DNA from 2 places in the Bradyrhizobium prioriisuperbiae genome. Region 1 is predicted to be linked to the other one. Evidence: predicted binding sites of a transcription regulator. Region 1 holds the regulator's gene; the other holds the start of a gene.
The links. Region 1 encodes LexA, which represses DNA repair genes until DNA is damaged. Its sites were predicted from a motif close to TGTTCNNNNTGTGTTCNG; they were not measured.
Positions count from the first base shown of each region.

Region 2: uvrA (excinuclease ABC subunit UvrA) is a predicted target of LexA. The motif match lies at 3,493-3,510, and genes of this name have one in related genera.

Region 1 covers NZ_CP135921.1:7,162,435-7,168,383, forward strand. The annotation lists gene trpD (anthranilate phosphoribosyltransferase) at 1-634, shown strand, start outside; gene trpC (indole-3-glycerol phosphate synthase TrpC) at 660-1,472, shown strand; gene moaC (cyclic pyranopterin monophosphate synthase MoaC) at 1,482-2,045, shown strand; gene RS897_RS33580 (molybdopterin molybdotransferase MoeA) at 2,058-3,269, shown strand; gene lexA (transcriptional repressor LexA) at 3,459-4,157, shown strand; gene RS897_RS33590 (hypothetical protein) at 4,434-4,994, shown strand; partial or broken gene RS897_RS33595 (transcriptional repressor LexA) at 5,003-5,113, shown strand; partial or broken gene RS897_RS33600 (ComEC/Rec2 family competence protein) at 5,340-5,949, opposite strand, start outside.
Region 2 covers NZ_CP135921.1:6,988,172-6,994,120, forward strand. The annotation lists gene RS897_RS32825 (single-stranded DNA-binding protein) at 205-714, opposite strand; gene RS897_RS32830 (outer membrane protein) at 1,225-1,938, shown strand; gene RS897_RS32835 (AraC family transcriptional regulator) at 2,068-3,069, opposite strand; gene uvrA (excinuclease ABC subunit UvrA) at 3,739-5,949, shown strand, end outside.

The sequences.
Region 1 (5,949 bases):
GCTCGGCGTCAAGATCGACCTGGCGCCGGCCGATGTCAGCCGCTGCATCCGCGAGGCCGGTATCGGTTTCATGTTCGCGCCGGCGCACCATCCGGCCATGAAGAACGTCGGTCCGACCCGGGTTGAACTGGCGACGCGCACGATCTTCAATCTGCTCGGGCCGCTGTCCAACCCGGCCGGGGTCAAGCGCCAGATGGTCGGGGTGTTTTCCCGGCAGTGGGTGCAGCCGCTGGCGCAGGTACTGAAGAATCTCGGCGCCGAATCCGCCTGGGTCGTGCACGGCTCCGATGGCCTGGACGAGATCACCCTCACCGGCCCGACCTTCGTCGCAGCGTTGGAAAAAGGCGCTATCCGCACCTTCGACGTGACGCCCGAAGAGGCCGGCCTCGGCCGGGTCGAGGCCGGCGCGCTGAAAGGGGGCAATGCCGACGACAACGCCAAGGCATTGCAGACGGTGCTTGACGGAACGCCCAGTGCGTTCCGCGACGTCGCGCTGCTGAACGCCGCCGCCACGCTGGTCGTTGCCGGCAAGGTCGCCAACCTCAAGGACGGTGTTGTGATCGGCAGGAAATCGCTCGACAGCGGCGCGGCGGCGAAAAAGCTCGATCACCTCATCGCCGTCTCCAACGCCTGATCCGCAACGCCCGATCGGAACCGTCATGTCCGACATCCTCACCAAGATCGAAGCTTACAAGCGCGAGGAGATCGCGGCCGCCAAGCGCGCGCGGCCGCTCGCCGAGGTGGAAGCCGCGGCGAAAGCCGCCTCCCCGCCGCGCGGTTTCGCCAACGCCATCCGCGCCAGGCTCGCGCGCGGCGACTATGCGCTGATCGCCGAGGTCAAGAAGGCCTCGCCGTCAAAAGGACTGATCCGCGCCGACTTCGATCCGCCGGTGCTGGCCAAGGCCTATGAAGCCGGCGGCGCCGCCTGTCTTTCGGTTCTCACCGATACGCCTTCGTTCCAGGGCCATCTGGATTTCATGGTGGCCGCACGGGCCGCAACCGCGCTGCCGGTGCTGCGCAAGGACTTCATGTACGACCCCTACCAGGTGGTTGAGGCGCGCGCCCATGGCGCGGACTGCATTCTGGTCATCCTGGCGGCGCTCGACGATGCCGCGGCGAAGGACATCGAGGACAGCGCCCTCGGACTCGGCATGGACGTGCTGCTCGAGGTGCACAATCGCGAAGAACTGGACCGCGCGTTGAAGCTTCGTTCGCCGCTGCTCGGCGTCAATAACCGCAACCTGCGCACCTTCGAGACCACCCTCGCCACCAGCGAACAACTTGCGCCGCTGATCCCCGGGGATCGCATCATGGTCGGCGAGAGCGGCATCTTCACCCCTGCGGATCTGGCGCGGCTGGCGCGGGTGGGCATGTCGACATTCCTGGTCGGCGAGAGCCTGATGCGGCAGGCCGACGTGACGGCGGCGACTCGAACGCTGCTGGCGCGCGAGCCTGCGGCCGCGGCGCATTGACCACCTGACATGGCCAAATCGAGCAAGTCATTCAAGCAGACCGCCCTCACCCACATCGACGCCAAAGGTGAGGCGCGCATGGTCGACGTCTCGGCCAAGCCCGCGACCGAGCGTCTGGCGGTGGCCGAGGGACATGTGATCGTCTCCAAGGCGACACTCGATCTGATCGTGTCAGGCAATGCGGCGAAGGGCGATGTGCTGGGCACCGCGCGGATCGCCGGCATCATGGCGGCGAAACGGACATCCGAACTGATTCCGTTGTGCCATCCGCTGGCGCTGTCGAAAGTCACGATCGATATCGCGCCCGACAAGAAGCTGCCGGGATGCCGCGTCACCGCTACCGTCAAGGTGACCGGCCCGACCGGTGTCGAGATGGAAGCGCTGACGGCGGTTTCGGTTGCCTGCCTGACGATCTATGACATGATCAAGGCGGTGGAGCGCGGTGCGCGGATCGAGGCCATCCGCCTGATTGAAAAGAAGGGCGGCAAATCCGGGCACTTCATCATGACGGATGATGACACATCCCGTGATTCACGCACCGGCAAAGCGCGCACAAGAACGAAACAAGACTGACGGGAGTTTCCGATGGCGCTGATGCCGGTTGCTGATGCGCTCGCCGCGGTGGTGTCCGGCGTGGACCCGCTGCCGGAAGAATCTGTCACGCTCGAACAAGGCTACCATCGCGTTCTGGCGCGCGACGTCGCGGCGCGGCGGACCCAGCCGCCGAATCCGATGTCGGCGATGGACGGCTACGCGGTGCGCGCGGCTGACGTCGCCACAGTTCCCGCGCGCCTCACCGTCACCGGCGAAATCGCCGCGGGCCGTCCCTTCACCGGCACGCTGCAGCAGGGCAATGCCATCCGCATCTTCACCGGCGGCGTCATTCCCGACGGCGCGGACGCGGTGGTGATACAGGAAGACACCGATCGGGACGGCGACATCGTCATTGTCAACGAGCGCGCGGTTGCGGCACGCCACATCCGCCCCGCCGGTGTCGATTTCCGCGAAGGCGACGTGCTGCTGCACCGTGGGGCGCGCCTGACCGACCGCGCGCTGTCGCTGGCCGCTTCGATGAATCATACGACGCTGCCGGTGCGGCAGCGTCCCAAGGTGGCGATTCTCGCGACCGGCGACGAACTGGTCGCGGCCGGCGGCGCGCCTGGTCCCGGACAGATCATCTCGTCCAACGCCTATGCGCTGCAGGCGCTGGCGCGCGCGGAAGGCGCCGAAGCGATCGATCTCGGCACCGTCGGCGACACGCTCGAGGCCACAACAGCTGCGGTCCGGCGCGCGCGCGACAGCGGCGCGGATATCCTGGTGACCACCGGCGGTGCCTCGGTCGGCGATCATGACCTGGTCAAGTCCGCGCTCGATGCGGAAGGCGTCGAGATGGCGTTCTGGAAGATCGCGCTGCGCCCCGGCAAGCCGATGATGCACGGGCGGCTCGGATCGATGCGCATCCTCGGGCTACCCGGTAATCCAGTGTCCTCCTATGTCTGCGGCTTCCTGTTCATGGCGCCGCTGATCCGGGCCCTCTCCGGCCGCAGCGATATTCATCCGCCGCTGGAGGCGGCCCTGCTCGGCGGCCCGCTGCCGGAAAACGATCAGCGGCAGGATTACCTGCGCGCGCGTCTCGAGCTGCGCTCCGACGGTCTGCCGATCGCGACCGCGGTGAGCAAGCAGGACAGCTCGCTGCTCGGGAATCTCTCCGCCGCGCAGGCGCTGATCGTGCGGCCCCCATTCGCTGCAGCGGCAGCCGCGGGGTCATCGTGCTTCATCCTTAAGCTTCCCCTCTAGGCATTCTCCGATTTGTTGACCGTAAATTAAGAGGTTGCGGAACACATATGGAACATATAGTGTCCGTTCATGATTTGTTTCGAACGAGTCCCTGTTAAGCGCTTCGGCTCGATCGACTGAACTCAACTTGACAGACTCAACTGACAGACCTGCGGCTGTGACAGCGCCGTATTTTGGGGGAATGGTAAGATGCTCACGCGCAAGCAATACGAACTTCTCCGCTTCATCAATGAGCGGCTGAAGGAAGCCGGAGTGCCCCCCTCGTTCGACGAGATGAAGGACGCGCTCGACCTGCGCTCCAAATCCGGCATTCATCGCCTGATCACCGCTCTGGAAGAGCGCGGCTTCATTCGCCGCCTGCCCAACCGGGCGCGCGCGATCGAAGTCATCAAGATGCCCGAGCAAGCCGCCAACAACGGCGGCGGACGCCGGGGTTTCACCCCCAGCGTCATCGAGGGCAATCTTGGCCGGGTGGTTCGCTCCACCTCGGAAGATGAAGGCGGACGTCCGGTCGCCATTCCGGTGATGGGCCGCATCGCGGCCGGTACGCCGATCGAGGCGCTGCAGACCCGCAGCCACACCATCAACGTACCACCTGAGATGCTCGCCTCGGGCGAACACTATGCGCTGGAGGTCCGCGGTGATTCGATGGTCGAGGCCGGCATTCTCGACGGCGACATGGCGCTGATCCAACGCACCGAAGGCGCCGACACCGGCGACATCGTGGTCGCCCTGATCGACGAGGAAGAAGCCACCCTGAAACGCTTCCGCCGCCGCGGCGCCTCGATCGCCCTGGAGCCGGCGAACGCCGCCTATGAGGTGCGGATCCTGCCGCCCAACCGCGTGCGCATCCAGGGCAAGCTGGTCAGCATCTTCCGGCGTTACTGAAGCGTCTCAAGTTATCCGGCCCACAATCGCCCGGCGGAATGACATCCGCCGGGCATTTTTTGCGCGTGTGCATAGCCGACCGACGGCAGCAAGCCCGCAGCGCCTGTCCCGTCCATCATTAACGATACCGCGCGCAACACCCCCGGGTTCAAAGAATCAAACAATGGTTGATTCACCGTCGGGCCCTAGAATCCACCGGGTCGCGCCACTACGACGATTTGATCGATCCGGAGAGCTGCTGCAGATCGTGGCTCTCGCTTGCGAGGGACCTGCCAAATGTTTCGCATTCTCTCCTCGGTTCGGGAAGATGATGCGCCATTCTTGTTGATGTGCACAACGCTCGTCATCCTGTTCGGGATTGTAAGTATCGCCTGCGGCACCGCATACATCAGACAAATCAACGCACAAAAGATCGTCGCCGAAACGTCGCCGTCCCCTGCAACCATCATCTCCGCTGTTCCAATGAAGAGGAAGTACAGACCGCTTTATCCCAAATGGACCGAGGCGGTGATCAGGTTCGAGCGGCGCACGACGACAGGCATGGTTGCTTGCGAAGCGGTTCGGCTCAACTTCAATTCGTGGTCAACCGAATACCGTCCGGGAAAACTCTTCCAAGTTTATCCACGAAAAACGACGTGCGAAAATCCGATCTATGCCCCCGATATCCACGATCCTGCCAGGATCGGGTGGCTGGTTCTGATCACAACGACAATAACCGTACTTTTCGCCGGACTGATTGCCTACGGACTTTACAGGACGCGACAGCGCGAGATCGCGCTTGCAGCGACGCTCGCGATGCATTTCGATCGTCAGACTGACGACCGATTTCAGACGTGACGTCGACCGGAACCTCGACCGCATTCGAGCCCTCGAACGCCGCCTATGAGGTACGGATCCCGCCGCCCAACCGCGTGCGCATCCAAGGCAAGCAGGTCAGCATCTTCCGGCGTTACTGAAGCGAATTTTGAACCGAGAAAAAGCCGGCGGGCATTACGCCGCCGGCTTTGTTCCTGCGGCTGCCGGCCCGGCACTGTCCGGTTCCGCCGCGTATGGGCCGATGCTGGGCTCGGATGGTTAATCCAAGATTAATCCTCAACAGCAATCCCTTGCGATTTATTGGACGCCTCTTGCGCGCGTTCGGTTCAAGGTTGCCAGTGGCTCGTCGTCGCTCCCGATATCGCGCTAATCGTCAGACAGGCGATCGCTCTCGGCGGGTGTCACGTCCACCGGACGATCGCCGGTGCGATTGGGTGCGCTTGCCGCCTGCCCCTCCTCAATCGGCACAGCCGGCGCCCAGGGACGGTCGCGGCCTGCCGGCTTTTGCGCCTCGGCGATGAAGGTGCCGTCCCTGCGGCGCAGCGCCTGGGAGCCAGACCGGCGCAACCGCGCCTGATCGACCACGTACGCCGCGCAATCGGCAGGCGGCTGCCCGTGGGAGACGAGAAGCGCTGCTCTCGCGCAATCATCGGCGAACGCATCCGGCCTGATCGACAAGGCCACCAGAGACCCATCACGCATCTCGACCACGCAGCCGGCGCCGTCGCATGACACGCCTTCCATCAGGGACGGATCAGTCGCGATGCGTGCATCCGCATCCGCCGCGAGCCACTCCTTGACCAGGAAAGCATCCTTGCCGATGCGCATCAGATGCAGCCGTCCGTCCTTGCCACGCACGCCGATGTTCTGCCCGTCCGACGAGATCAGAATGTCTGGCTGCGGCGTGGCCAACGCCCACAGCGCCGCGACAGCGATCACGGCTAGACCCACGAAACGCAGCGGCGTCCGTAGCAGC
Region 2 (5,949 bases), 170 kb from region 1:
CTCTGCCTGCCGCGGCCCGGGCTCGTTTGTTGAAGCCCGAATGACGTCGACCGCGATCCCGAAACCGAAAGCATCGCCCCGCCGCCTCCGCGATCGAGACCACATGCCCCTTCGCCGCAGACTCCGAAATGAAAACGGGCCACTCCCTTGCCTCACCCGGCAAAGGAGCCGCCCGTATCCTCCACGGACCTGTCGGTCCGATCTTTAGAACGGAATCTCGTCGTCCATGTCGCTGTTGCTGCGGCTCGAACCGCCGCCGCCGCCACTTGCCACAGCGCGGCGCGGTGCGCCCCCCGACGGTCCGCTGGAGCCGAAGTCGCCGCCGGCGTCGTCTCCGAAGCCACCGCCGCCAGTCCCGCCGCTACGGCCGTCCAGCATGGTCAGGGTCGAATTGAAGCCCTGCAGCACCACTTCAGTCGAAAACTTCTCGACGCCGCTCTGGTCGGTCCACTTGCGGGTCTGCAGCGCGCCTTCGATGTAAACTTTGGCGCCCTTTTTGAGATACTGCTCCGCGACCTTGCACAGACCTTCATTGAAGATCACGACACGGTGCCACTCGGTCTTTTCCTTGCGCTCGCCGGTGCCCTTGTCACGCCAGGTTTCCGAGGTGGCGATCCGCAGATTGGCGATCGGACGCCCGTCCTGGGTTTTCCGAATCTCCGGATCCGCCCCGAGATTTCCAATCAGAATGACCTTGTTCACACTTCCCGCCATTGCCGCTCTCCACTCGCTTGTCTCGGACCCACACCATCAACCGGCAGGCTCGCGTTCCAAATGCTCTCGTTCTGAAGCCTCTCGATCCAGAGGCTCTCGTTCCGACCGACCCTATACCCGCTCGCGGGACCGCAGGCTGGCCCATCGGCGGACCCATGCGGGTTATCCACATCGGATCGATCGACATAATATGTTCTCATTATGTTCTCAACAAGATCGAATGGCAAAATAAATCCCCAGTGAACCCGTTTTGACGGGAACGAGATGGCTTCGGCGGCGTTGAAATGTGACGCAAATACGTCGAAATCTTGGGGTCTTTGGGCAAGCCTTCGGGGCGAAATAAGCTAAACAAATCCTTAACTTAGACCGAAGCATTTCACTTGTGACTGTTGCATTCGGGTGACGGCATTTTGCGGCGGACGCTGTATAAGTCTCTGCAACGGTCGGGCGCTCGCGACGGCTAGAACAATCGATCCGCCTTCGGGTGGTGGGGATCAAGTGGAGAGTACAATGAAGAAGATTTTGCTGGGTAGCGTGGCACTGATCGCGTTGGGCACTGCATCGGCTTTCGCAGCCGACCTGCCGGCACGCAGCTACACGAAGGCTCCGGCCTACGTGCCTGCCCCGATCTACAACTGGACCGGTTTCTATATCGGTGGCCACGTCGGCGGCGCGTTCGACGGCAACTCGATTTTCGGTGACAATGACGGTCGCTTCCTCGGCGGTGTGCAGGTCGGCGCCGACTACCAGTTCGCCCCGAACTGGGTGCTGGGTATCGAAGGCCAGTACTCCTGGACCAACCGCGACACCCGCTCGGCCGCATTCGTTCCGCAGGGCTTCACGATCTCCGATCGTAACAGCAACCTCGGTTCGGTCACCGGTCGTCTCGGCTACACTTGGGGCCCGGCCCTGCTGTACGCCAAGGGCGGTGTCGCGTTCCGCGAGAGCAACAATGTCTTCGTGACCGCCACCGGAAACGGTGCGCCCATTCCGTTCACCTCCTCCAGCGACAACGTCGGCTACACCGTCGGTGCAGGCCTGGAATATCTGTTCGCTCCGAACTGGTCGGCCAAGGTCGAGTACCAGTACTACAACTTCGGCAAGACCGACGTGACCGTGCCGGCGACCAGCACCCTCGTCAGCTACGACCACGACATCCACACCGTGAAGGCCGGTATCAACTACCGCTTCAACTGGGGTGGCCCGGTCGTCGCCAAGTACTGAGATTACAAGTACCGATCTGGACTAATCCCGTCCTGATCCGTCAGGATGACAGAAGCCCGGCCTCACGGCCGGGCTTTTCGTTTGGGTTCTCGCCGTTCGTCGAACGCGCGTATCTCGGACTGCAGCTTATCAGCGCAACGCGGCGCGCGCCTCGGTCGGCGTCATCGCGAAACGGCGGCGAAAGCAGCGGTTGAAATGCGAGACTTCGTTGAAGCCGGCCTCATACGCCACTTCGCTGATCCTGAGCAGCGCCCGATCGATATCGCGTAGCGTGGCGAAGGCCGCCTGCAGCCTGAACTCGAGCACACGCTCGGAAAATCCGGTTCCGCTCTCCCGCAGCAGTGCGAAGACATAACGCCTCGACAGCCCGAGTTTCGCGGCAATGGCTTCCACCGACAGCGCCGGATTGCGATAACTGACGGCGATTTCCGCCAGCACCGCCTCGCGCCGCGCGGCCCGCACGCCTGATCCCGAAGGGACCACGGACGATGCCCCCGCCGTTTCATGGCGCTCGCCCAGCACCGACAGCACCAGGCGAAAAACCTGATCATCAAGGCACGCCGCCATCTGATCCGTCAGCATCGCCGCGCCGGAATCCAGCTGCACCGATATGCAGCTCTTGAGCTGTCCGAGCGCGTCGTTGCCGGCCGGCACCAGTTCGCCGACCAGATCGTCCGCATGCGCCACGGCGCCGAGCAATCGCTCGCGCGGAATGACCACGCATCGCCACTCATTATCCGGTGACGGCTGCCGGCGCGCTTTCAGCGATTGATCGAACCTGAGCAGCGTCGCCTCACCGCGATTGAGGCAGACCTCGCGGTCCCCGTTCCGATAGGTGATGGGAAGCGACGCGTGATTGTACACCAGCGCGTAGACGGCCTTGGCTTCATCTGTCGCCTCGCTTCCCCCGACCGGCGCCCTCATCCGGACGATATCCAGCGAGGTCAGGCGCAACACATCGAACACGCCGGCAAACGGGTAGACGTGGGACCAGGCCAGATCCGAGGCCGTCACGTATTCGCAAAGCAGGTTCCGCCACTGCGAAAGTTCCGAAGCTTCGTGATCGCCGGCGCTTCGAGCCGCAAAAGAGATCCGTCGCAATATTCTCGCCCCTTGGATGGTTGCTACCAAGTGTGTGTCACGGGTGAGCGGGCAAGGTTCATCTCATTGCTCTTCATGACCTTAAGTCCCGCGATCGGATGAGCGCCGGCCATGACACGTGTCCAAATTTCTACGGGCTCAACGGATCGGTGCCGAGGTGCTGTCGTGCGCGCCGCGATGCGACGGCAAAGAACCCGGATAAAGACCAGCGATCGCGCGCGCGGGCCAGAACGACAAGATGGGCCGCCCTGGGCTGAGCTCGTGCCAAGCGACTCCTGTTCCATATCTGATGAGAAAGCCCGGGCTCTCAGCCGGGCTTGGTGCTCTTAAACGCTATCGTAGGCCCCGAACCCTTGCTCCGTGGTGCAGGCAAACCACATAAGCCTGATCGCAATACACTCGATCATCCCGGCCCGTTCCACAGGGAAAAAACTCCCACTGGAAATCAGTCATTGTTCTTGATATGTTCCGTGGACAATTCGATCAGCCTGAGTCCCCGGCCTTCCGGCAATCAGCGCCCGGTGTACGATGACGGGAAAGCCTCGAGCCTCCCGGAACGGATACGTGCGCGGCCGATGGATATGAGATAAACCGCGCGTTCTCTGACGCCAGCGGCCGTGAAAAGACGGCCGGCGTCCGGCAATTCGCAAACGAAACCAACGTTACAATCGCGCGTCCAACGCGCTGGGAATGCCCGTGATGGATGAAATTCTCAAGGCGAACCGCAGCAAGCAGGCCGCCAACAGCCGTGCGATCACCATCCGCGGCGCGCGCGAGCACAACCTCAAGAACGTCAATCTCGAGATCCCGCGCGACCGCCTGGTGGTGCTGACCGGATTGTCGGGCTCGGGCAAGTCCTCCCTCGCGTTCGACACCATCTATGCCGAGGGACAGCGGCGTTATGTGGAGTCGCTCTCGGCTTACGCCCGGCAGTTCCTGGAAATGATGCAGAAGCCGGACGTCGACCAGATCGACGGCCTGTCGCCGGCCATTTCCATCGAACAGAAAACGACCTCGAAGAACCCGCGCTCGACCGTCGGCACGGTGACCGAGATCTACGACTACATGCGGCTGCTGTGGGCCCGCGTCGGCGTGCCCTACTCGCCGGCCACGGGTCTTCCGATCGAGAGCCAGACCGTGTCGCAGATGGTGGACCGGGTGCTGGCGCTGCCCGAGGGCACGCGGCTTTATCTGCTGGCGCCGGTGGTGCGCGGCCGCAAGGGCGAGTATCGCAAGGAGCTCGCCGAATATCTCAAGAAGGGGTTCCAGCGGGTCAAGATCGACGGCGCGTTCCATGAGCTGTCTGAGGCGCCGACGCTGGACAAGAAATTCCCCCACGACATCGATGTGGTGGTGGATCGCATCGTGGTCCGCCCCGACATCGCGCAGCGGCTGGCGGAATCCTTCGAAACCGCGCTGAAGCTCGCTGAAGGACTGGCCGTGGTGGAGTTCGCCGATGCGCCCGCAACCGCCGAAGGCGAGAAAAAGACCGACAAGAAGACCGCAAAAATCCACGACAAGAGCGGCCCGGAGCGGCTGCTGTTTTCGGAAAAATTCGCCTGCCCGGTGTCCGGCTTCACCATTCCGGAAATCGAACCCAGACTCTTCTCCTTCAACAACCCCTATGGCGCCTGCCCCGCGTGCGGCGGCCTCGGTGTCGAGCAGCATATCGATGCCGATCTCGTCATCGCCGACAAGGAACTGACGCTGCGCAAAGGCGCGATCGCGCCGTGGGCGAAGTCGTCCTCGCCCTATTACGTGCAGACCCTGCAGGCGCTCGGCAAGTTCTACAAATTCACCCTCGATACCAAGTGGAAGGACCTGCCGAAAAAGACGCAGAATGCCCTGCTCTATGGCTCCGGCGACGACGAGATCAAGTTCTCCTACGAAGACGGCGTGCGCTCCTACGACACCAAGAAGCCGTTCGAGGGCGTGGTCACCAACATCGAGCGCCGCTTCCGCGAGACCGAAAGCGAGTGGGCGCGCGAAGAGCTCGGCAAATACTTCAGCGACGTGCCGTGCAAGGGCTGCGCCGGCCATCGGCTGAAGCCGGAGGCGCTGTGCGTCAAGATCGGCGGCAAGCACATCGGCGAGATTTCCGAACTGTCGGTCAAGAAGGCCGGCGAATGGTTCGAGAGCGTTCCCGGTTTACTCAGCACCCAGCAGAACGAGATCGCGATCCGCGTACTCAAGGAGATCCGCGAACGGCTGTCGTTCCTGCTCGACGTCGGCCTTAACTATCTGACCCTGGCCCGCGCGTCCGGAACACTGTCCGGCGGCGAAAGCCAGCGCATCCGTCTGGCATCGCAGATCGGTTCCGGCCTCACCGGCGTGCTCTATGTGCTGGACGAACCGTCGATCGGCCTGCACCAGCGCGACAATGCGCGGCTGCTCGATACGCTGAAGCGGCTGCGCGACCTCGGCAACACCGTGATCGTGGTCGAGCACGATGAAGACGCCATCCGGCTGGCGGACTACGTGGTCGATGTCGGGCCCGGCGCCGGCATCCATGGCGGCAACATTGTCGCCAAGGGCACGCCCGCCGAAGTGATGGCCAACCCGGCGTCGCTGACCGGCAAGTATCTCACCGGCGAGATGTCCGTTGAAATCCCCGAGCGCAAGCCGCCGAACCATCGCCGCACCATCAAGGTGGTGAACGCCTCCGGCAACAATCTGAAGAACGTTTCGGCGGAAATTCCGCTGGGGCTGTTCACTTGCGTCACCGGCGTGTCCGGCGGCGGCAAGTCGACGCTGCTGATCGATACGCTCTACAAGGCGATCGCGCGCAAGCTCAACAATGCCAGCGAAGGCCCGGCCCCGCACGACCGCATCGAGGGGCTGGAGCACATCGACAAGATCATCGAGATCGACCAGTCACCGATCGGCCGCACCCCGCGCTCGAACCCCGCG